3 regions of the Pseudomonas sp. F007 genome follow, and region 2 is predicted to be linked to each of the others. Evidence: predicted binding sites of a transcription regulator. Region 2 holds the regulator's gene; each other region holds the start of a gene.
What was found. The regulator sigma-54, encoded in region 2, starts transcription at its own class of promoters, with help from an activator protein. The targets are predictions, from matches to a motif close to ANTGGCATNNANNTTGCTNT.
Positions count from the first base shown of each region.

Region 1: ACZYR5_RS18600 (flagellar basal body rod protein FlgF) is a predicted target of sigma-54. The motif match lies at 2,784-2,803, and genes of this name have one in related genera.
Region 3: glnK (P-II family nitrogen regulator) is a predicted target of sigma-54. The motif match lies at 3,225-3,244, and genes of this name have one in related genera.

Region 1 covers NZ_JBVATA010000007.1:163,036-169,813, forward strand. The annotation lists gene napA (nitrate reductase catalytic subunit NapA) at 1-1,545, shown strand, start outside; gene ACZYR5_RS18590 (nitrate reductase cytochrome c-type subunit) at 1,557-2,048, shown strand; gene ACZYR5_RS18595 (cytochrome c3 family protein) at 2,058-2,654, shown strand; gene ACZYR5_RS18600 (flagellar basal body rod protein FlgF) at 2,858-3,598, shown strand; gene flgG (flagellar basal-body rod protein FlgG) at 3,644-4,429, shown strand; gene flgH (flagellar basal body L-ring protein FlgH) at 4,483-5,178, shown strand; gene ACZYR5_RS18615 (flagellar basal body P-ring protein FlgI) at 5,194-6,303, shown strand; gene flgJ (flagellar assembly peptidoglycan hydrolase FlgJ) at 6,314-6,778, shown strand, end outside.
Region 2 covers NZ_JBVATA010000006.1:462,338-469,115, reverse strand. The annotation lists gene ACZYR5_RS17620 (ZIP family metal transporter) at 1-625, shown strand, start outside; gene ACZYR5_RS17615 (HPr family phosphocarrier protein) at 644-916, opposite strand; gene rapZ (RNase adapter RapZ) at 932-1,789, opposite strand; gene ptsN (PTS IIA-like nitrogen regulatory protein PtsN) at 1,792-2,256, opposite strand; gene hpf (ribosome hibernation-promoting factor, HPF/YfiA family) at 2,269-2,577, opposite strand; gene ACZYR5_RS17595 (RNA polymerase factor sigma-54) at 2,686-4,179, opposite strand; gene lptB (LPS export ABC transporter ATP-binding protein) at 4,361-5,086, opposite strand; gene lptA (lipopolysaccharide transport periplasmic protein LptA) at 5,087-5,635, opposite strand; gene lptC (LPS export ABC transporter periplasmic protein LptC) at 5,622-6,194, opposite strand; gene ACZYR5_RS17575 (KdsC family phosphatase) at 6,202-6,726, opposite strand; gene ACZYR5_RS17570 (KpsF/GutQ family sugar-phosphate isomerase) at 6,726-6,778, opposite strand, start outside.
Region 3 covers NZ_JBVATA010000002.1:304,846-311,623, forward strand. The annotation lists gene ACZYR5_RS05550 (NorM family multidrug efflux MATE transporter) at 1-84, opposite strand, end outside; gene ACZYR5_RS05555 (LysR substrate-binding domain-containing protein) at 243-1,166, shown strand; gene ACZYR5_RS05560 (YifB family Mg chelatase-like AAA ATPase) at 1,160-2,653, opposite strand; gene ACZYR5_RS05565 (accessory factor UbiK family protein) at 2,771-3,031, opposite strand; gene glnK (P-II family nitrogen regulator) at 3,447-3,785, shown strand; gene ACZYR5_RS05575 (ammonium transporter) at 3,821-5,158, shown strand; gene ACZYR5_RS05580 (secondary thiamine-phosphate synthase enzyme YjbQ) at 5,374-5,823, shown strand; gene sutA (transcriptional regulator SutA) at 5,901-6,227, shown strand; gene ACZYR5_RS05590 (HAD family hydrolase) at 6,300-6,778, opposite strand, start outside.

The DNA of each region.
Region 1 (6,778 bases), on a different contig from region 2:
GCCAACACCTGGACGGACATCGATTTCGAGCAATTCGCCGCCTTCGTCAAACCCTACACCCTGGAGCGCACCGCCAAGGAAACCGGGGTCCCGGCCGAGCGTCTCAAGGCCCTGGCGCAGCTGTATGCCGACCCGAAACGCAAGGTGGTGTCGTTCTGGACCATGGGCTTCAACCAGCACACTCGCGGGGTCTGGGCCAACAACCTGATCTACAACATCCATCTGCTGACCGGCAAGATCAGCGAGCCGGGCAACAGTCCGTTCTCCCTGACCGGGCAACCGTCAGCCTGTGGTACCGCGCGGGAAGTGGGGACCTTCTCCCATCGCCTGCCGGCAGACATGGTGGTGACCAATCCGAAGCACCGGGCCAAGGCCGAAGAGATCTGGAAGCTGCCCGCTGGCACCCTCAATGAAAAGGTCGGCTTTCATGCGGTGCAGCAGAGCCGCATGCTCAAGGACGGCGTGCTCAACGTGTACTGGACCATGGCCAGCAACAACATGCAGGCCGGTCCGAACCTGATGCAGGAAACCTTGCCCGGCTGGCGTAATCCGCAAAACTTCGTGATCGTTTCCGACGTCTATCCGACGGTTTCCGCACAGGCCGCCGACCTGATCCTGCCGACGGCGATGTGGGTCGAGAAGGAGGGTGCCTACGGCAACGCCGAGCGCCGCACCCAGTTCTGGCATCAGTTGGTGACCGCGCCGGGGGATGCCAAATCCGACCTGTGGCAACTGGTGGAGTTTTCCAAACGCTTCACCACCGATGAAGTGTGGCCGGCCGAATTGCTCGCCAGTGCCCCGCAATACAAGGGCAAGACCCTGTTCGAGGTGCTGTTCAAGAATGGCAACGTCGACCAGTTCCCCAACGAGCAACTGAGCGCCGACTTCCAGAACCACGAAGCCAAGGACTTCGGCTTCTACCTGCAAAAAGGCCTGTTCGAGGAATACGCGCAATTCGGTCGCGGCCACGGCCATGACCTCGCGCCGTTCGACCTGTATCACAGCGAGCGCGGCCTGCGCTGGCCAGTGGTGGACGGCAAGGAAACCCGCTGGCGCTTTCGCGAGGGCTACGACCCTTACGTGGAGAAGGGCAGTGGCGTGCAGTTCTACGGCTACCCGGACAAGAAGGCGATCATCTTTGCCCTGCCTTACGAGCCGCCCGCCGAAGCACCGGACAAGGACTTCCCGTTCTGGCTGAGTACCGGTCGGGTCCTCGAGCATTGGCACACCGGCAGTATGACCCAGCGCGTCGAAGAGCTGTACAAGGCAGTGCCCGATGCCCTGGTCTACATGCATCCGGCCGACGCCAAGGCGCTGAATGCGCGGCGCGGCAGCGAGGTGAAGATCATCAGTCGGCGCGGCGAAATGCGTGCACGGATCGAAACCCGAGGCCGCAACAAGCCGCCGGAAGGGCTGGTGTTCGTGCCGTTCTTCGATGCCAACAAGCTGATCAACAAAGTCACGCTCGATGCCACCGATCCGATCTCCAAGCAGACGGATTACAAGAAGTGCGCGGTGCGCATCGAACTGATCAAGACGGCCTGAGGAGCGCTTTGATGAACAATCCCCTGCTGTCCTTGCTCGCCGCGCTGTTGATCTGGATGCCGCTGGCGTTTGCCGCAGAGCCCGGGTATCCGCTGGATGCACCGGCGCCGGATGGCCGCCGCAGCGCTGGCACCCTGACCCAGGACATGCCCGCGCCGCCGCTGGCCGAGGATGAGAACAAGGACCTCAAGCGCGAGCGCAATTACCCCGAGCAACCGCCGACCATTCCCCACAGCATCCGCGGTTATCACATCGATACCAACAGCAATAAGTGCCTGACCTGTCACAGCCGCGCCAACAGCGCGCGGACCCAGGCGCCGATGATCAGCATCACCCACTACATGGATCGCGACGGCCAGCCGCTGGCGGCGGTGTCACCACGGCGCTACTTCTGCGTGCAGTGCCATGTGCCGCAAAAAGACGTCAAGCCTCTGGTCAACAACAGCTTCAAGAACATCGACCAGGTGCTGCAAGACGAAATCACCGACAAACAGAAGCCCTGAGGAGCGGACATGAAGTCATTGCTGGCGCTGCTCAAGGATTACTGGCAAGTCTTGCGTCGACCCAGTGTGCACTACAGCCTGGGCTTCCTGACCCTCGGCGGATTCATCGCCGGGGTGATTTTCTGGGGCGGTTTCAACACCGCGCTGGAGGCGACCAACACCGAGAAGTTCTGCATTTCCTGTCACGAGATGCGCGACAACGTCTATGTCGAATTGCAGGACACCATCCACTACACCAACCGCTCCGGTGTGCGTGCCACCTGCCCGGATTGCCATGTGCCGCACGAGTGGACCCACAAGATCGCGCGCAAGATGCAGGCGTCCAAGGAGGTCTGGGGCAAGCTCTTCGGCACCATCAGCACTCGCGACAAATTCCTCGGCATGCGCCGCGAACTGGCGGAGCACGAATGGGCGCGGCTCAAGGCCAACGATTCGCGCGAGTGCCGCAACTGCCACAACTTCGAATTCATGGATTTCACCCGCCAGAGCAAGCGGGCCTCGAGTATGCACTCCACCTCGCTGGCCAGCGGCGAGGCCACCTGCATCGATTGCCACAAGGGCATCGCCCACAAGCTGCCGGACATGAGCGGGGTCAAGGGCTGGTAGTCGCGCGCTGCGCCGGCTTGCCGCCAAGCGGCAGCGGCGCGCCGGTTTTTCGTCTTCTTCCTACCGCTTCCTCTTCCTTCAATCACCGATAAGTCCTGTGTTTACAGGACTTGGTGCGGCTGCGCGCAAGTTGGTCTGCAAATTGCTAAAGCCAGTGCAGTACAGCAGTGGGCGGCAATCGTCCGGCATGCAGAGGAACGACTGTGGACAAGTACCTATATGTGGCCATGACCGGCGCCAGCCAGAACGCGGCGGCGCAAAAGGCCCATGCCAACAACCTGGCGAACATCTCCACCAATGGCTTCCAGAAAGACCTGGAGCAGGCGCGCTCGATGCCGGTGTTTGGCGACAGCTTTCCGGCGCGGGCCTTCGCGATGTCCGAACGTCCCGGCACCGATTTCAGCCCTGGCTCGCTGGTGGAAACCGGGCGTGACCTCGACGTGGCGGTCAGTGGCAATGGCTGGATCGCCGTGCAGAACCCTGACGGCAAGGAAAGCTACGTGCGCACCGGTAGCCTGAACATCGATGCCCTCGGCGTATTGCGCGCCGGCAACGGCATGCCGGTGATGGGCAACGGCGGACCGATCGCCGTGCCGCCGGAGCAGAAGGTCGAAGTCGGCCAGGACGGCACCATCAGCATCCGCGCCATGGGCGAAGGCCCGCGTGTGATGGCCGAGGTCGACCGGATCAAGCTGGTCAACCCGGACCTGAAGAACATGACCAAGGGCCTCGACGGTTCGATCCACACCAAGGACGGCCAACCGGCGCCGGCCGATGCCAACGTGCAACTGGTGTCGGGTTTCCTCGAGTCGAGCAACGTCAACGCGGTGGAAGAAATGACCTCGGTGCTGGCCCTGGCCAAGCAGTTCGAGCTGCACGTAAAGATGATGAATACCGCCAAAGAAGACGACCAGGCCATGGCTCGGGTCTTGCAGATCAGCTAATTATCAGAACGTCGCGCCGTAAAACAGGCGCACGAGGAGAATCGAATGCTTCCGGCTCTTTGGGTTGCCAAGACAGGCCTGTCCGCCCAGGACACCAACCTGACCACCATTTCCAACAACCTGGCCAACGTCTCGACCACGGGTTTCAAGCGTGATCGCGCCGAATTCCAGGACTTGCTCTATCAGATCAAACGCCAGCCAGGCGCCCAGTCGACCCAGGACAGCGAACTGCCGTCGGGCCTGCAACTGGGTACCGGTGTGCGCATTGTCGGCACTCAGAAGAACTTCACCGCCGGTAGCCTGCAGACCACCGAGCAGCCGCTGGACATGGCCATCGACGGCCGGGGTTTCTTCCAGGTTCTGCAGCCGGATGGCACCACGTCCTACACCCGTGACGGCACCTTCCACCTGGACTCCAACGGCCAGATCGTCACCGCCAGCGGTTATGCGCTGGAGCCGGCGATTGTCATTCCTGCCGAAGCCCAGACCTTCACCGTGGGCCGCGACGGCACCGTGTCGATCACCATCGCCGGCAACCCGGCCGCCCAGGTGATCGGCAACCTGCAGACCGCCGACTTCATCAACCCGGCCGGCCTGCAGGCCACCGGCAACAACCTGTTCCTGGAAACCGCCGCCAGCGGCGCGCCGCAGATCGGCACCCCGGGCCTCAACGGTTTCGGCACCACCCTGCAGAGCACCCTGGAAACATCCAACGTGAGCACGGTCGAGGAGATGGTCAACATGATCACCACCCAGCGCGCCTACGAGATGAACTCCAAGGTGATCTCCACCGCCGACCAGATGCTCTCGTTCGTCACGCAGAATCTGTAATCAAGTCCAAGGGGCGGCCTCGGGGTCGCCTGCAATACCGTGAGGTTAGGGTCATGAATCGCTTTGTATCTGTTCTCGCATTGAGTGGGATCGCCGCGTTGGCGGGCTGCGTCGGGCCGACGCCGAAACCCAATGACCCTTACTACGCCCCGGTGTTGCCACGCACGCCGTTGCCGGCCGCCGCCAACAACGGCTCGATCTACCAGGCCGGTTTCGAACAGAACCTGTACAGCGACCGCAAGGCATTCCGGGTCGGTGACATCATCACCATCACCCTGAATGAAAAAACCCAGGCCAGCAAAAACGCCAACTCGCAAGTGGGCAAGACCAGCAAGGCCGACATCGGCCTGACCTCGCTGTTCGGCAGCGTGCCCAATACCAATAACCCGTTCGGCAGTGGCGACCTGAGCCTGGAAGCCGGCTACAGCGGCGACCGCGCGACCAAGGGCGACGCCAAGGCCGGGCAGGGCAACAGCCTGACCGGTTCGATCACCGTGACCGTGGCCGACGTGTTGCCCAACGGCATCATTGCCGTGCGTGGCGAGAAGTGGATGACCCTCAACACCGGCGACGAACTGGTACGGATTGCCGGGCTGGTGCGCGCCGACGATATTTCCACCGACAACACCGTGTCCTCGACCCGGGTTGCCGATGCCCGCATCACCTACTCGGGGACCGGCTCGTTTGCCGATGCCAGCCAGCCGGGCTGGTTCGATCGTTTCTTCTTAAGTCCGCTGTTCCCTTTCTAGGTGATGACTATCCCCATGCTGAATTTCAAGCACCTGATGGCGGCTGTGTTGTTGCTGTCCACCTCCCTCGGCGCGCAGGCCGAGCGACTGAAGGACATCGCCAGTATTTCAGGCGTGCGTTCCAACCAATTGATCGGCTACGGCCTGGTGGTCGGCCTCAACGGCACGGGTGACCAGACCACCCAGACCCCGTTCACCCTGCAGACCTTCAACAACATGCTCTCGCAGTTCGGCATCAAGGTGCCGCCGGGTTCGGGCAACGTGCAGTTGAAAAACGTCGCCGCCGTATCGATCAGTGCCGACCTGCCGCCGTTCGCCAAGCCGGGTCAGCAGGTCGACATCACCGTGTCCTCCATCGGTAACTCCAAGAGCCTGCGTGGCGGCACCCTGTTGCTGACCCCGCTCAAGGGTATCGACGGCAACGTCTACGCGGTCGCCCAGGGCAACCTGGTGGTCGGCGGTTTCGACGCCGAAGGTCGCGACGGTTCGAAGATCACCGTCAACGTGCCCTCGGCCGGACGTATTCCCGGCGGCGCCTCGGTGGAGCGTGCGGTGCCGAGCGGTTTCAACCAGGGCAACAGCCTGACCCTGAACCTCAACCGTTCCGACTTCACCACCGCCAAGCGCATCGTCGACAAGATCAACAACATGCTTGGCCCTGGCGTGGCCCAGGCGATCGATGGCGGCTCGATCCGGGTCACCGCGCCGCTGGATCCGAGCCAGCGTGTCGATTACCTGTCGATCCTAGAAAACCTCGAAATCGATCCGGGCCAGGCGGTGGCCAAGGTCATCATCAACTCGCGCACTGGCACGATCGTCATCGGCCAGAACGTCAAGGTCTCGCCGGCGGCAGTGACCCACGGCAGCCTGACCGTGACCATCACCGAAGACCCGATCGTCAGCCAGCCGGGGGCTTTCTCCAACGGCCAGACGGCGGTGGTCCCGCGCTCCAACGTCAACGCGCAGCAGGAAGCCAAGCCGATGTTCAAGTTCGGCCCGGGCACCACGCTGGACGAGATCGTGCGTGCGGTGAACCAGGTCGGCGCGGCACCGGGTGACCTGATGGCGATCCTCGAAGCTTTGAAACAGGCCGGCGCCCTGCAAGCCGACCTGATCGTGATTTGAGGTAGCGGCCATGGACATGCGCAAGAGCGGGCTGGTCAGCAGCAGCGATTCGGGTTCCTACTCGGACCTCAACCGGCTTAACCAGCTCAAGGTCGGCGACAAGAACAGCGACGGCAACATGCGCAAGGTGGCGCAGGAATTCGAATCGCTGTTCCTCAACGAGATGCTCAAGTCGATGCGCTCGGCCACCGAAGCCCTGGGCCAGGACAACCCGCTGAATACCGCCGCGGCCAAGCAGTACCAGGAAATGTACGACCAGCAACTGGCGGTCTCGATGTCCCGCGAGGGTGGCGGCATTGGCCTGGCCGATGTGCTGATGCGGCAGATGTCGAAAAACAAACCGCTGGCTCCGGGCGAGGCAGCCGAGTTGTCGGCGGCCAAGCAGGAAGCGGCCAAGGCGGCGGTGCAGACGCCAATTGCCGCCGGCACCACCGCCACCGATGGGCCGCTGTCGCGCCTCAACGGCCAGCGTCCG
Region 2 (6,778 bases):
CACCGCCTTTTCGCTGATCGTGCCCGGAATTGCCGCCGCCGAGAGTCTGGGGCTGACGCCGTGGGCGGCCAGCGGGCTGATTTGCTTCGGCATCATGCTCGGCGCGATCGGGCTGTTCCTGGTGGATCGCCAGGTATCAGGGGCGACCCCCGTGATGTTGGTGGGCACGCCGGAGCGTCCGGTGATCCCGCCACGCATCTGGCTGTTTGTGTTCGCCATCATTGCCCACAACATTCCCGAAGGCATGGCAGTGGGCGTTTCGGCAGGCGGCGGCATGCCGGACGCCGACAGCCTGGCCATGGGCATTGCGTTGCAGGACGTGCCGGAAGGGCTGGTGATCGCTTTGGTATTGGCCAGGGCAGGGATGTCACGGTTCAAGGCGTTTTTGATCGGCGCGGCATCCGGCCTGGTCGAGCCGGTCTTTGCCTTGCTTTGTGCCTGGTTGGTGAGCCTGGCCGAAGTGATCCTGCCGTTGGGCCTGGCTCTGGCTGCCGGAGCGATGTTGTTGGTGGTGACGCATGAGGTGATTCCCGAATCGCGCCGCAATGGTCACGAGAAACTGGCCAGCCTCGGCTTGCTGATCGGGTTCTGCCTGATGATGGTGATGGATACTGCGTTGGGTTAGCGGGGAGGAGGGCGAGCCTTACTCGCCTTCGTCGAAGTAGTTGTTGATCAGCTTGACCAACGCGTCCAACGCTTCCTGCTCTTGTTCACCTTCGGTTTTCAGGTGAATGGTCGTGCCCTTGCCGGCGGCCAGCATCATCATCGCCATGATGCTTTTACCGTCGACCATCGACTCAGGTGTGCGCCCAGCTCGGATCTGACAAGGATACTGACCCGCGACGCCGACGAATTTCGCGGAAGCACGGGCATGCAGGCCCAGTTTGTTGATGATTTCAATTTCCAGAGCAGGCATCGCGGTGTGAATCCTTTAGCTAAGGTCGCGGTGGCGAACCTGGACGTTCTTCAGGGTTTTTTGCAGGGTCTGCCCCAGGCGTTCGGTCAAGTAGACGGAGCGGTGATGTCCGCCGGTGCAGCCAATGGCGATGGTCACATAGGCCCGATTACTGGCAGCGAACCGCGGCAGCCATTTGAGCAGGTAGCGGGAGATGTCTTCAAACATTTCTTCGACATCTGGCTGAGCGGCCAGATAGTCGGCAACCGGTTGATCCAGGCCCGACTGGGCCCGCAGATCTGGAATCCAGTAGGGATTCGGCAGGCAGCGCACGTCGAACACCAGGTCGGCATCGACCGGCATGCCGCGCTTGAAGCCGAACGACTCCACCAGGAACGCTGTACCGGGCTCCGGCTGATTGAGCAGGCGCAGCTTGATGGTGTCGCGCAGCTGGTACAGGTTGAGGTTGGTGGTGTTGAGCTTGAGATCGGCGAGGTCGGCGATCGGCCCCAGCAGGGCGGTCTCATCCTCGATGGCTTCGGCTAGCGAGCGATTGGAGCTGCTCAGCGGATGGCGCCGGCGTGTCTCGGAGAAGCGCTTGAGCAGGGTTTCTTCGTCGGCGTCGAGGTACAGCACATCGCATTGGATATGCCGGTTACGCACCTCGGCGAGCAGCTCGGGGAAACGGGTCAGATGACTGGGCAGGTTGCGCGCGTCGATGGAGACCGCCACCAGTGGCTGGCTCAATTCGTTGTGAATCAGCGCGCGTTCGGCCAACTCCGGCAGCAGGCCCGCCGGCAGGTTGTCGATGCAGTAGTAACCGTTGTCTTCGAGAACGTTGAGGGCAGTACTTTTGCCGGAGCCGGAGCGTCCGCTGACAATGATCAGGCGCATCATCAGTGGCCGTTCTGCTCGTCCAGGACGACCTGGTACAAGGCTTGATTGCTGTCGGCGCTGCGCAGGCGATCGCGCACTTCCTTGCGGTCCAACATGCTGGCGATCTGGCGCAGCAGTTCCAGGTGCGCATCGGTAGCCGCCTGGGGCACCAGCAGGACAAACAGCAGGTCGACCGGGGCGCCATCGATGGCGTCGAAATCAATAGGCGCGTCAAGGTGCATCAGCGCGCTGATGGGCGAAGTGCAACCCTTGAGACGGCAGTGTGGAATGGCGATGCCGTTGCCAAAACCGGTCGAGCCGAGTTTTTCACGGGCAATCAATGCCTCGAAGACATCTTGCATCTCCAGATCCGGGACTTCCCGGGCGATCAGGTTGGCAATTTGCTCGAGGGCTTTCTTTTTACTGCCTCCCGGCACGTTCACCAGGGAACGGCCGGGGGTCAGGATGCTTTCAAGTCGGATCATGGGATGGGGGTGTTAACGACCGGTTGCGCCCTGGAGGAGGCTCTGGGTCTTTTCCTTATGCTTTTTGAGTTGACGGTCCAGCTTGTCGGTCAGCAGGTCAATGGCGGCATACATGTCGTCATGCTCGGCATTGGCAACTACTTCTCCGCCGGGGATATGCAGCGTGGCTTCGATTTTCTGCTTCAGCTTCTCGACATTCATCGTGACCTGCACGTTGGTGATCTTGTCGAAGTGCCTTTCCAGTCGGTCGAGTTTTTCGCCGATGTAAGTGCGCAGAGGTTCGGTAACTTCCAGTTGGTGTCCACTGATGTTGACTTGCATACAGCTTCTCCTTCGTTGCCAGTGCATAAGGCGGCAGGCTGTGATGCCTGCCACTGGGTGCATCCGAAACAATTTCGAACACACCCTGGAACGCGGTGGCGTGGCCCGTTACATCAAACGCTTGCGTTCGCTCGAAGGCGCGATCCCCAAGGATTCGCGGTACTTGGCGACGGTACGGCGGGCCACCTGAATGCCTTGTGCCTCCAGTAAACCAGCGATCTTGCTGTCACTCAACGGCTTTTTCTGATTTTCCGCGGCAACCAGTTTTTTGATGATCGCGCGGATCGCCGTGGACGAGCATTCGCCGCCTTCGGAGGTGCTGACATGACTTGAGAAAAAGTATTTCAGCTCATAAATACCGCGCGGGGTGTGCATGAATTTCTGCGTGGTAACCCGCGAGATGGTCGACTCGTGCATGCCCACCGCCTCGGCGATGTCGTGCAGGACCAGGGGTTTCATCGCTTCGTCGCCGTATTCGAGGAAGCCGCGCTGGTGCTCGACGATCTGCGTGGCCACCTTCATCAGGGTTTCGTTGCGGCTTTGCAGGCTCTTGATGAACCAGCGTGCTTCCTGCAACTGATTGCGCATGAAGGTGTTGTCGGCGCTGGTGTCGGCGCGGCGGACAAAGCCGGCGTATTGCGGGTTGACCCGCAGGCGTGGCACCGACTCCTGATTCAGCTCGACCAGCCAGCGCTCGTTGTCCTTGCGCACGATCACGTCCGGCACCACGTATTCGGCTTCGCTGGACTCGATCTGCGAGCCCGGGCGTGGGTTGAGGCTCTGCACCAGCTCGATGACCTGGCGCAGCTCGTCTTCCTTGAGCTTCATTCGGCGCATCAACTGGCTGTAGTCGCGGCTGCCCAGCAGGTCGATGTAGTCGGTGACCAGGCGCTTGGCTTCGGCAATCCATGGCGTCTTGGCGGGCAACTGGCGCAATTGCAGGAGCAGGCATTCGCCCAGGTTGCGGGCACCGATGCCGGCGGGCTCGAATTGCTGGATGCGGTGCAGGACGGCTTCGATTTCGTCCAGCTCGATGTCCAGTTCCGGATCGAAGGCTTCGAGAATTTCCTCGAGGGTTTCGTCCAGGTAGCCCTGGTTGTTGATGCAGTCGATCAGGGTCACGCCGATCAGGCGATCGGTATCGGACATCGGGGCGAGGTTCAGTTGCCAGAGCAGGTGGCTTTGCAGGCTCTCACCGGCCGAAGTGCGGGTGGTGAAATCCCACTCGTCGTCATCGTTGCTCGGCAGGCTGCTGGCGCTGGTCTGGTAAACGTCTTCCCAGGCGGTGTCGACCGGCAGTTCGTTGGGAATGCGCTCGTTCCAGTCGCCTTCCTCGAGGTTGTCCACCGTGGGGGCGGTTTCCTGATAGGAGGGTTCCTGGACGTCGGTGTTGGGTTTCTGCTCGATATTGTCGGCCATCGGGTCGGCGTTATCGAAATCGTCGCCTTCTTCCTGGCGTTCGAGCATTGGATTGGATTCCAAGGCCTCCTGGATTTCCTGTTGCAGGTCCAGGGTCGACAATTGGAGCAGGCGGATGGCCTGTTGCAGCTGCGGTGTCATCGTCAGCTGCTGGCCCATTCTCAAGACTAGCGATGGTTTCATGGCTGGGGCTTAACACCTTATTCGCCGGCGCACGTGCGCCATCCACTACAGGGCGCCGGAGCGCCAAACTTAAGCAAATTATATGCCCGAAACTGAAGTGTTTGCCTAGAGCGTCATGACAATAAAAAGATAGATAGTTTCATTGACATTACGCCCCGGCGGCATCCAGACGCCTCGACGCTTACAGGCGGAACTCGTGACCCAGGTACACTTCCTTGACGAGATCGTTGGCCAGGATGGTCTCGGCGTCCCCTTCGGCAATCAATTGGCCGTCATTGACGATGTAGGCAGTTTCGCAGATATCCAGGGTCTCGCGCACGTTGTGGTCGGTGATCAATACGCCGATGCCCTTGGCCTTGAGGTGATGGATGATCTGCTTGATGTCGCCGACCGAAATCGGGTCGACACCGGCGAACGGCTCGTCGAGCAGGATGAATTTCGGCGCGGTGGCCAGTGCGCGGGCGATTTCCACACGGCGCCGCTCACCACCGGAAAGGCTCATGCCGAGGTTGTCGCGAATGTGGTTGATGTGGAACTCCTGCAGCAGGCTTTCCAGCTCCTTGCGACGGCCGGCCTTGTCGAGTTCCTTGCGGGTTTCGAGAATGGCCATGATGTTGTCGGCGACCGACAGTTTGCGGAAGATCGACGCTTCTTGCGGCAGATAGCCGATACCGGCCCGGGCACGGCCGTGCATGGGCTGGTGGCTGACGTCCAGGTCATCGATCAGCACGCGACCCTGATCGGCTTGCACCAGGCCGACGATCATGTAGAAGCAGGTGGTCTTGCCGGCGCCGTTCGGGCCGAGTAGGCCGACGATCTGGCCGCTGTCGATGGACAGGCTGACGTCACGCACGACCTGGCGGCTCTTGTAGCTCTTGGCCAGGTGCTGGGCTTTCAGAGTTGCCATTTACGGGGCCTTCTGCTCGTCGGTTTTCTTTTTCGGCTGGATGACCATGTCGATCCGCGGGCGTGCTTCGGTGACCTTGCTACCCGTGGCGCGACCGGCGCTGGCGAGCTTCTTCTCGGTGTCGTAGACGATTTTCTCGCCCTGGGTGATGTTGCCGTCCTTGTCGATGACTTTGGCGCGGTCGATCAGCACGACACGGTTCTGCTGGGCGTGGTACTGGATGGTCACGCCATAGCCCTGGACCGGCTTGGTATCGCCCGCGGTTTGCACCTGTTCGAAGTAGGCCAGGTTGCCCACCGAAGTGACGACGTCGATGTCGCCATTCGGCGCGCGAGTCATGGTCACGGTATTGCCGGTCACCTTCATCGAACCTTGGGTGATGATCACGTCGCCCTTGTAGGTGGCGATGCCGTTACGGTCATCAAGCTGAGCGTCGTCCGCCTGGATGCGGATAGGTTGCTGGCTATCGGACGGCAGGGCCCAGGCGCTCACGCTTCCCAGTGCTGCGCCCAGACCGAGCAAAATAGGGAGGGTTTTAACGAGCCTCATACTGTCCTCTTACGTTCGATAGCAGGTGTATCCTGCTTTCTTTCAAATACGCTTTCATGCCGGTACCAGTCGATACGCCGCCAGCACCGTCGATTTTAACGGGTTGCTGGGTCTGCGCATATTGCTGCTCCGGGAATACGGTCATGCGGGTGCTGGTGATGAGCATCGGGCGGTTCTTTTCATCGGTGCGCGAAATGCGCACCGAGTCGATCAGTTCGACCTCGGTGCCGTCCGAATTGACCTCGCCGCGTTCGCTCTGCACGTGCCACGGAAACTCGGTGCCGCGATACATTTTGAGGTCGGGGTTGGTCAGTTGCGTCACTTCACTGGCCTTGACGTGCTCGAGCTTGTCCGACGTCATGTCGTACTGCAGCTTGCCGTCGGGCAGGAATTGCACGCTGTGAGCGTTGATCGCGTAGTAGTCGATCTCGCTTTCATTGACGGCCGCCACCGGCTTGTCGAGAAAACGCTCGGGGCTGATGTTCCAGTAACCCACCGCAGCGAACAGCGCGGCAATGGCGCCGAAAAACAGAAAATTTCGAAACTTCTTGCTCAACATAAATAACTCACAGGTACGCGGCGTTGGCGGCTTCCAGGGTGCCTTGGGCGCGCAGGATCAATTCACAAAATTCGCGTGCAGCGCCTTCGCCGCCTCGGGCCAGGGTCGTGCCATGGGCATGTTCACGTACAAAATCTGCCGCATTGGCAACGGCCATGCCCAGGCCGACGCGGCGAATCACCGGCAGGTCCGGCAGGTCGTCACCCAGATAGGCAACCTGTTCATAGCTTAGGTCCAGTTGCGCGATAAGCTCGTCGAGCACCACAAGTTTGTCCTCGCGACCTTGATACAGATGCGGTATGCCGAGGTTTTTCGCGCGTCGCTCGACCACAGGCGTCGTTCGACCGCTGATAATGGCAGTTGTTACACCATTGGCCATCAACATTTTGATGCCTTGGCCATCGAGTGTGTTGAAGGTCTTGAATTCGCTGCCATCTTCGAGGAAATACAGGCGGCCGTCGGTCAACACGCCGTCGACGTCGAAGACGGCCAGCTTGATTGGCTTGCCACGCTCGAGCAGGTCGTCGCTCATTACATCACTCCCGCACGCAGCAGGTCATGCATGTTCAAGGCGCCTACCGGGT
Region 3 (6,778 bases), on a different contig from region 2:
CAGCATGTGCGCCAACTGCGAGGCAATCAACGGCCCCGCCAGCCGCAGGATGGCTCGCAATTCGGTACGTGCTGGATGCTGCATGATCATCACGCTGTTCTTCCATGAAAATGGGGGAGCCAATGATTTTCGGCGCTTGCAGGCAAATGCACAAAAGGATAAAAACGATTGCTCGCATGATTAAAACTCATGCTTACCGCGGCCTTGTCGGGTTTGCCGTCTGCGCTATAGGAATTTTCCTGATGTCTCGTCGTCTTCCTCCGCTTTATGCCCTGCGTGCCTTTGAGGCAGCGGCGCGTCACAGCTCCTTTACCCGCGCCGCCGAGGAGCTGTCGATCACCCAGAGCGCCGTCAGCCGACACATCCGTACGCTGGAAGAGCATTTTGCCTGCCGATTGTTTCTGCGCAGTGGCCGTCATTTGCAACTGACCGAAGCCGCGCGCCTGCTGCTGCCCGGCGTGCGCGAAGGCTTTGGCGCACTGGAACGCGCCTGCAGCACCCTGCGCGCCGAAGACGACATCCTGCGCATGAAAGCGCCCTCGACCCTGACCATGCGCTGGCTGCTGGCGCGCCTGAGTCGGTTTCGCCACCTGCAGCCGGGTAACGAGGTGCAGTTGACCAGCGCCTGGATGGACGTCGACTCGGTGGACTTCAATCACGAACCCTTCGACTGTGCGGTGCTGCTCAGCAACGGACATTTCCCGCCGGACTGGGAAGCCAGCTTCCTGTTTCCCGAGCTGTTGATTCCGGTGGGTGCGCCGAATCTGCTTAATGATCAACCGTGGAATGTCGAGCGCCTGGCCAGCACCGAGTTGTTGCATCCCACACCCGATCGCCGTGACTGGCGCAGTTGGCTGGAGCGCATGGGCTTGTCCGAGCAGGTGTCACTCAAGGGCGGCCAGGTGTTCGATACCCTGGAGTTGGGGATGATTGCCGCGGCGCGCGGTTATGGCGTGTCGATGGGCGATTTGCTGATGGTCGCCGAAGATGTAGCGCAAGAGCGCTTGAGCCTGCCTTGGCCGACCGCGGTGGCCAGCGGCTTGAACTACTACCTGGTGTGGCCGAAAACCCGTCCGGGCGGTGAGCGACTGCGCCGTCTCAGCGACTTCCTGCAGGGCGAGGCGCGGGCCATGGAGTTGCCGGATGTGGAGCGCCTCGATCACTGATTTGCCGGTCGGTACTGCAGTGCTTCGGCCAGGTGTTCGCGGCTGATGCCGGGGAGTTGCTCGAGGTCGGCCAGGGTCCGCGCCACCTTGAGCAGTCGGTGGGCGGCCCTGAGCGACAAGGTCAGCCGTTCGCAGGCATTCTCCAGCCAGCTTTCGTCCGCTGTGGATAACTGGCAGTGGTTTTTCAGGCCCGGCAGATCGAGGAAGGCGTTGGCGCAGCCCTGGCGCTGATGTTGTATGTCGCGGGCGTGGGCGACCCGTTCGGCGGCGCTGGCGCTGCTGTCGCTGGGTGCAACGGCGGGATTGAGCGCCGTCGCCTCGCGGGCGACGGTCAGGTGCAAATCGATGCGGTCGAGTAAAGGCCCGGAGAGTTTGTTGCGGTAGCGCTGGACCATGTCCGGGGTGCAGGAGCAGCGACCACTAGGCTCGCCGAGATAGCCGCAGGGGCAGGGGTTCATCGCCGCGACCAACTGGAAGCGCGCCGGGAAGCGCACGCGGTCCCGCGCCCGGGCTATCACGATGTGCCCTGATTCCATCGGTTCGCGAAGGACTTCCAGGACCTTGCGATCGAACTCCGGAAGCTCGTCTAGGAACAGCACCCCGTGATGGGCCAGGGTGATTTCCCCCGGCTGCGGTTTCGAACTGCCGCCCACCAGCGCCGGGCCGGATGCCGAATGATGGGGTTGCCTGAAAGGCCGTTGCGGCCAGTGGCTCAAGGGCACACAACTGGCCACTGACTGAATCGCCGCGACTTCCAGGGCCTCGCTTTCGGTCAGCGGTGGCAGCAGTCCCGGCAGACGACTGGCCAGCAGGGTTTTCCCGGTGCCTGGCGGTCCGCAGAACAACAGGTTGTGTGCGCCCGCCGCCGCGATCAGCAGGGCCCGCTTGGCGCCGACCTGGCCTTGCACTTCGCTGAGGTCGGGATAGGGTTTGCTGGCATGCAGCAAGCCGTCGCAAGCGTAGGGTTCGATGGGCGTGTGGCCGTTGAAATGCGCCACCGCCTCGAGCAGATGATGCACGGCAATGACCTTCAACCCGGACGCCAGGCATGCTTCCTCGGCGTTGGCCCAGGGCACCACTAGACTACGCCCGGCCTGACGCGCCGCGAGCGCCGCCGGCAGCACACCGCGAACCGCCCGCACCTCGCCGGACAACGCCAGTTCGCCCAGGCACTCGACGTCATCCAGGGTCAGGGTCGGGACTTGCACGCTGGCGGACAAAATACCCAGGGCAATCGCCAGGTCGAACCGGCCGCCGTCCTTGGGTAGATCGGCGGGCGCGAGATTCAGGGTGATGCGCCGCGCCGGAAACTGCAGCCCGGAATTGATAATCGCGCTGCGCACCCGGTCCTTGCTTTCCTTCACCGCCGCTTCGGGCAAGCCGACCATGGTCAGCGACGGCAAGCCATTGGCCAGATGCACTTCAACCGTAACGGCAGGCGCCTCGACACCGACCTGGGCGCGGCTGTGGACGATGGATAGGGACATGATCATTCCTTGAACGAGAGAGCCGCTTCCTGCGGTTGTTCAAGGGTAGATGGGCGATGGTGTTTTAGCGCCCGGCCAGGGGCGCGAAACGTTCGCAGAATGTTGCGGGCTGGCGGGTTACTCGGCGCTCGGGTTGAGCCGGGCTTCGAGCTCGGCCACTTTCGCCTCAAGGCTCTCGAGCCGCGCCCGGGTGCGGGCCAACACCACCATCTGGCTATCAAACTCTTCCCGGCTTACCAGGTCCAGCTTGCTGAAGCCGCTTTGCAGCAGGGCCTTGAACTGGCTTTCGATTTCGCTTTTCGGCAACGGCGTGTCGCCGCTGAACAGGCGGGAGGCGTGGCCGCTGAGGGCGTCGAGCAGGTCTTTGGGTGCAAGCATGGGGGGAGGTCCTTAAAACGGCTGGCGGCCAGTGTAACACGCAGCTTCGTGGCCCATTGGCGCCTTGTCCGCGCACGCTTTTCGCGCATCTGGCCGTTCGTCGGCGCACCGTTATTGTGCGTATCGACGGCTTGAAATCCCCACAATTGTTGGCGATGGCCGTTAAGAGATTGAAATCAGGGACTTTTCAGGACATGGCAAGCTTTCTGCTAAGACCACTGTGACCCCTGCACTGATGCAGTCGCTGTGACGAACGCAGTGCGGCAGGCGAAGCGGGGAGTTTCGCCGGCAGCGGTTAACTGGCGTCGGTCAGGCGGGTATGGCCGACGATGCGTTACAAAGCCAGGCACTGCGCTTAGACTTGAGTCGGGTTTGTTTTCCTGGGGCAAGTCCACCTATTCGGGAGAGAGTTTTCATGAAGCTAGTCACTGCCATCATCAAGCCGTTCAAATTGGATGACGTACGCGAGTCGTTGTCGGAGATCGGCGTGCAGGGCATTACCGTCACTGAGGTCAAGGGCTTCGGTCGGCAGAAGGGTCACACCGAGCTGTATCGCGGCGCGGAATACGTGGTCGACTTCCTGCCCAAGGTGAAGATCGATGTCGCCATTGACGACAAGGATCTTGACCGGGTTATCGAGGCGATAACCAAGGCGGCCAACACCGGCAAGATCGGTGACGGCAAGATCTTCGTGGTCAATCTGGAACAGGCGATTCGCATCCGTACCGGCGAAACCGATACCGACGCAATCTAAGCCGCCCCAAACCCAACGCCCCAGGAGAAAACAATATGACTCTGCGTAAATTCGCAGGGCTAGGAGCCCTGTTGTCCATCGTAATGCCCAGCCTGGCCATGGCGGCAGACGAAGCGGCAGCCCCAGTCCTCAACTCCGGCGACACCGCCTGGATGTTGACCTCTACAGCACTCGTGCTGTTCATGACCATTCCCGGCCTGGCCTTGTTCTACGCCGGCATGGTGCGTTCGAAAAACGTTCTTTCCGTGATGATGCAGTGCTTCGCCATTACCGGCTTGATCAGCGTCCTGTGGGTCATTTATGGCTACAGCATCGCGTTCGATACCACCGGCATGGAGCAGGGCGTCGTCAACTTCAACTCGTTCTTCGGTGGCATGGGCAAGGCGTTCCTCGCCGGTGTCACGCCAGCGAGTCTGACCGGCCCGGCGGCGCTGTTCCCAGAGGCGGTTTTCATCACGTTCCAGATGACCTTCGCGATCATCACCCCGGCGCTGATCGTCGGTGCCTTCGCCGAGCGTATGAAGTTCTCCGCGATGCTGATCTTCATGGGCATCTGGTTCACCCTGGTCTATGCACCGATCGCGCACATGGTCTGGTCCGGTAACGGCGGCCTGATGTGGGACTGGGGCGTGCTGGACTTCGCCGGCGGCACCGTGGTGCACATCAACGCCGGTATCGCGGGTCTGGTCTGCTGCCTGGTGCTGGGCAAGCGTAAGGGCTTCCCGACCACGCCAATGGCGCCGCACAACCTGGGTTACACCCTGATGGGCGCGGCCATGCTGTGGGTCGGCTGGTTTGGTTTCAACGCTGGTTCCGCCGCAGCGGCCAACGGCACTGCCGGCATGGCGATGCTGGTCACCCAGATCGCAACCGCTGCTGCAGCCCTGGGCTGGATGCTGGCCGAATGGCTGACTCACGGTAAGCCGAGCGCACTGGGCATCGCCTCGGGCGTGGTAGCCGGCCTGGTCGCCATTACTCCAGCGGCAGGCACCGTGGGCCCGATGGGCGCTCTGGTGATTGGTCTGTCGGCCGGCGTGGTGTGCTTCTTCTGCGCCACCACCCTGAAACGCAAAATGGGTTACGACGACTCCCTCGACGCCTTCGGCGTCCACGGTATCGGCGGTATCCTCGGCGCGATCCTCACCGGTGTTTTCGCCGCTCCTGCCCTGGGTGGTTTCGGCACCGTGACCGACATCGCCGCCCAAGTATGGATTCAGTGCAAAGGCGTAGGCTTCACGGTGATCTACACCGGTATCGTGACCTACATCATCCTCAAGGTGCTGGATGCCGTCATGGGTCTGCGTGTCACCGAAGAGGAAGAAGCAGTGGGCCTGGACCTGGCTCAACACAACGAGCGTGGCTACAACCTGTAAGCCGGCGCCAGAAAAAACTTGCCCGGCTTGCCGGGCATTTTTTTGTCCGGGATTTGTCACTCGACGTAGCGCTGAAAGGATTTTTCGCGGGCCTTTGCCGGCGATAATCGCCAAGCTTTTTGTAGGGCCGATGGCTTACAGCAACGAAGGAATATTAGGGTCTTTGTTTTTTTCCAGAGCGCGCTAGAATGCGCCCCGAACGTGCGGAGAACTGTATGTGGCAACAGACTCTGATTACCCTGCGGGCGAGGCCCCGGGGCTTTCATCTGGTGACGGACGAGTTACTCGCCGGCTTGCCTGAACTCAAGGCATGCCGGGTCGGTCTTTTGCATTTGTGGCTGCAGCATACCTCGGCGTCGTTGACCATCAACGAGAACGCCGATCCGGCGGTACGTCGCGACTTCGAGCGGTTTTTCAATCGGCTGATCCCACAAGGCACAGCCGGCTATGAGCATGACGACGAAGGCCTGGACGACCTCCCGGCGCACTTCAAGGCCAGTTTGCTAGGCTGTCAATTGAGTTTGCCGATCACGGCGGGCCGATTGGCGTTAGGCAGCTGGCAAGGTGTTTATCTGGGCGAGCACCGCGATCACGGCGGTGCTCGTAAAGTCCTCGCCACCTTGCATGGTGATGGGGCATCACCACCGGTAACCGGTGGATGTTGAATTTTTTCTGGCAGTCGTCGACAGACGATCAGGCTGGGCTATAACTAATCTGCTTTTCGCAAGTCATGAGGTAGAACATGAGCGACGATGATCTGGAAAACGACGACCTCGAAGTAGGCGACGAAGACGAGACCGAAGAAGGCCTTGAAGCGGCAGCCGAAGACGTTGCCGACGACGATGGCGGTGATGACGCGCCGGCCCCGACCGCCAAGGGCAAGGCCAAGGCTGCGGTGTCGGTAGACGAGCTGCCGAGTGTCGAAGCCAAGAACAAGGAGCGTGACGCTCTGGCCCGTGCCATGGAAGAGTTTCTGGCCAAAGGTGGCAAGGTTCAGGAAGTCGAGGCCAACGTGGTCGCTGATCCGCCAAAGAAGCCTGATAACAAGTACGGCAGCCGTCCTATCTAAGGACAGCTCCTTGCTTGCTGAAAAAGCCCGCCGTCGCTGCGGGCTTTTTCATGGCTGCAGAAAAACCCCGGATCAGACCGAGCCGCTGTTCCACCGGGCAAGCAGCGCCGGCAGCTCGGTCAGGCTGCGAATCTGCGCATCCGGCAGGCGCTCCGCTTCCCAGACCTTGCCCGTCGGGTTGAACCAGATCGCGCGTAATCCCGCCTGCTGGGCACCGGCAATGTCATCGCCGGGATGATCGCCGATATGCACGGCCGTTTCGGCACTGGCGCCGCCGCGTTGCAGGGCCTCGTGGAACAGCCGCGCATCGGGCTTGGCGATGCCGATGTCTTCGGCGCACAGGGCAAACTTGAAGTAGTCCGCCAGCCCCAGGCGGCGCACGTCGGCATTGCCGTTGGTGACCACGCCGAGTGCATAGCGGTTGCCGAGGATTTCCAGGGTGGGCGCCACGTCAGGGAAAATCTGCAGTTGATGCCGTGCGTGCAGGAACACTTCAAAGGCCTGGTCGGCCAGTTCGTTCGCCTGCTGGTGGGCGTAGCCGGCTTCTTCCA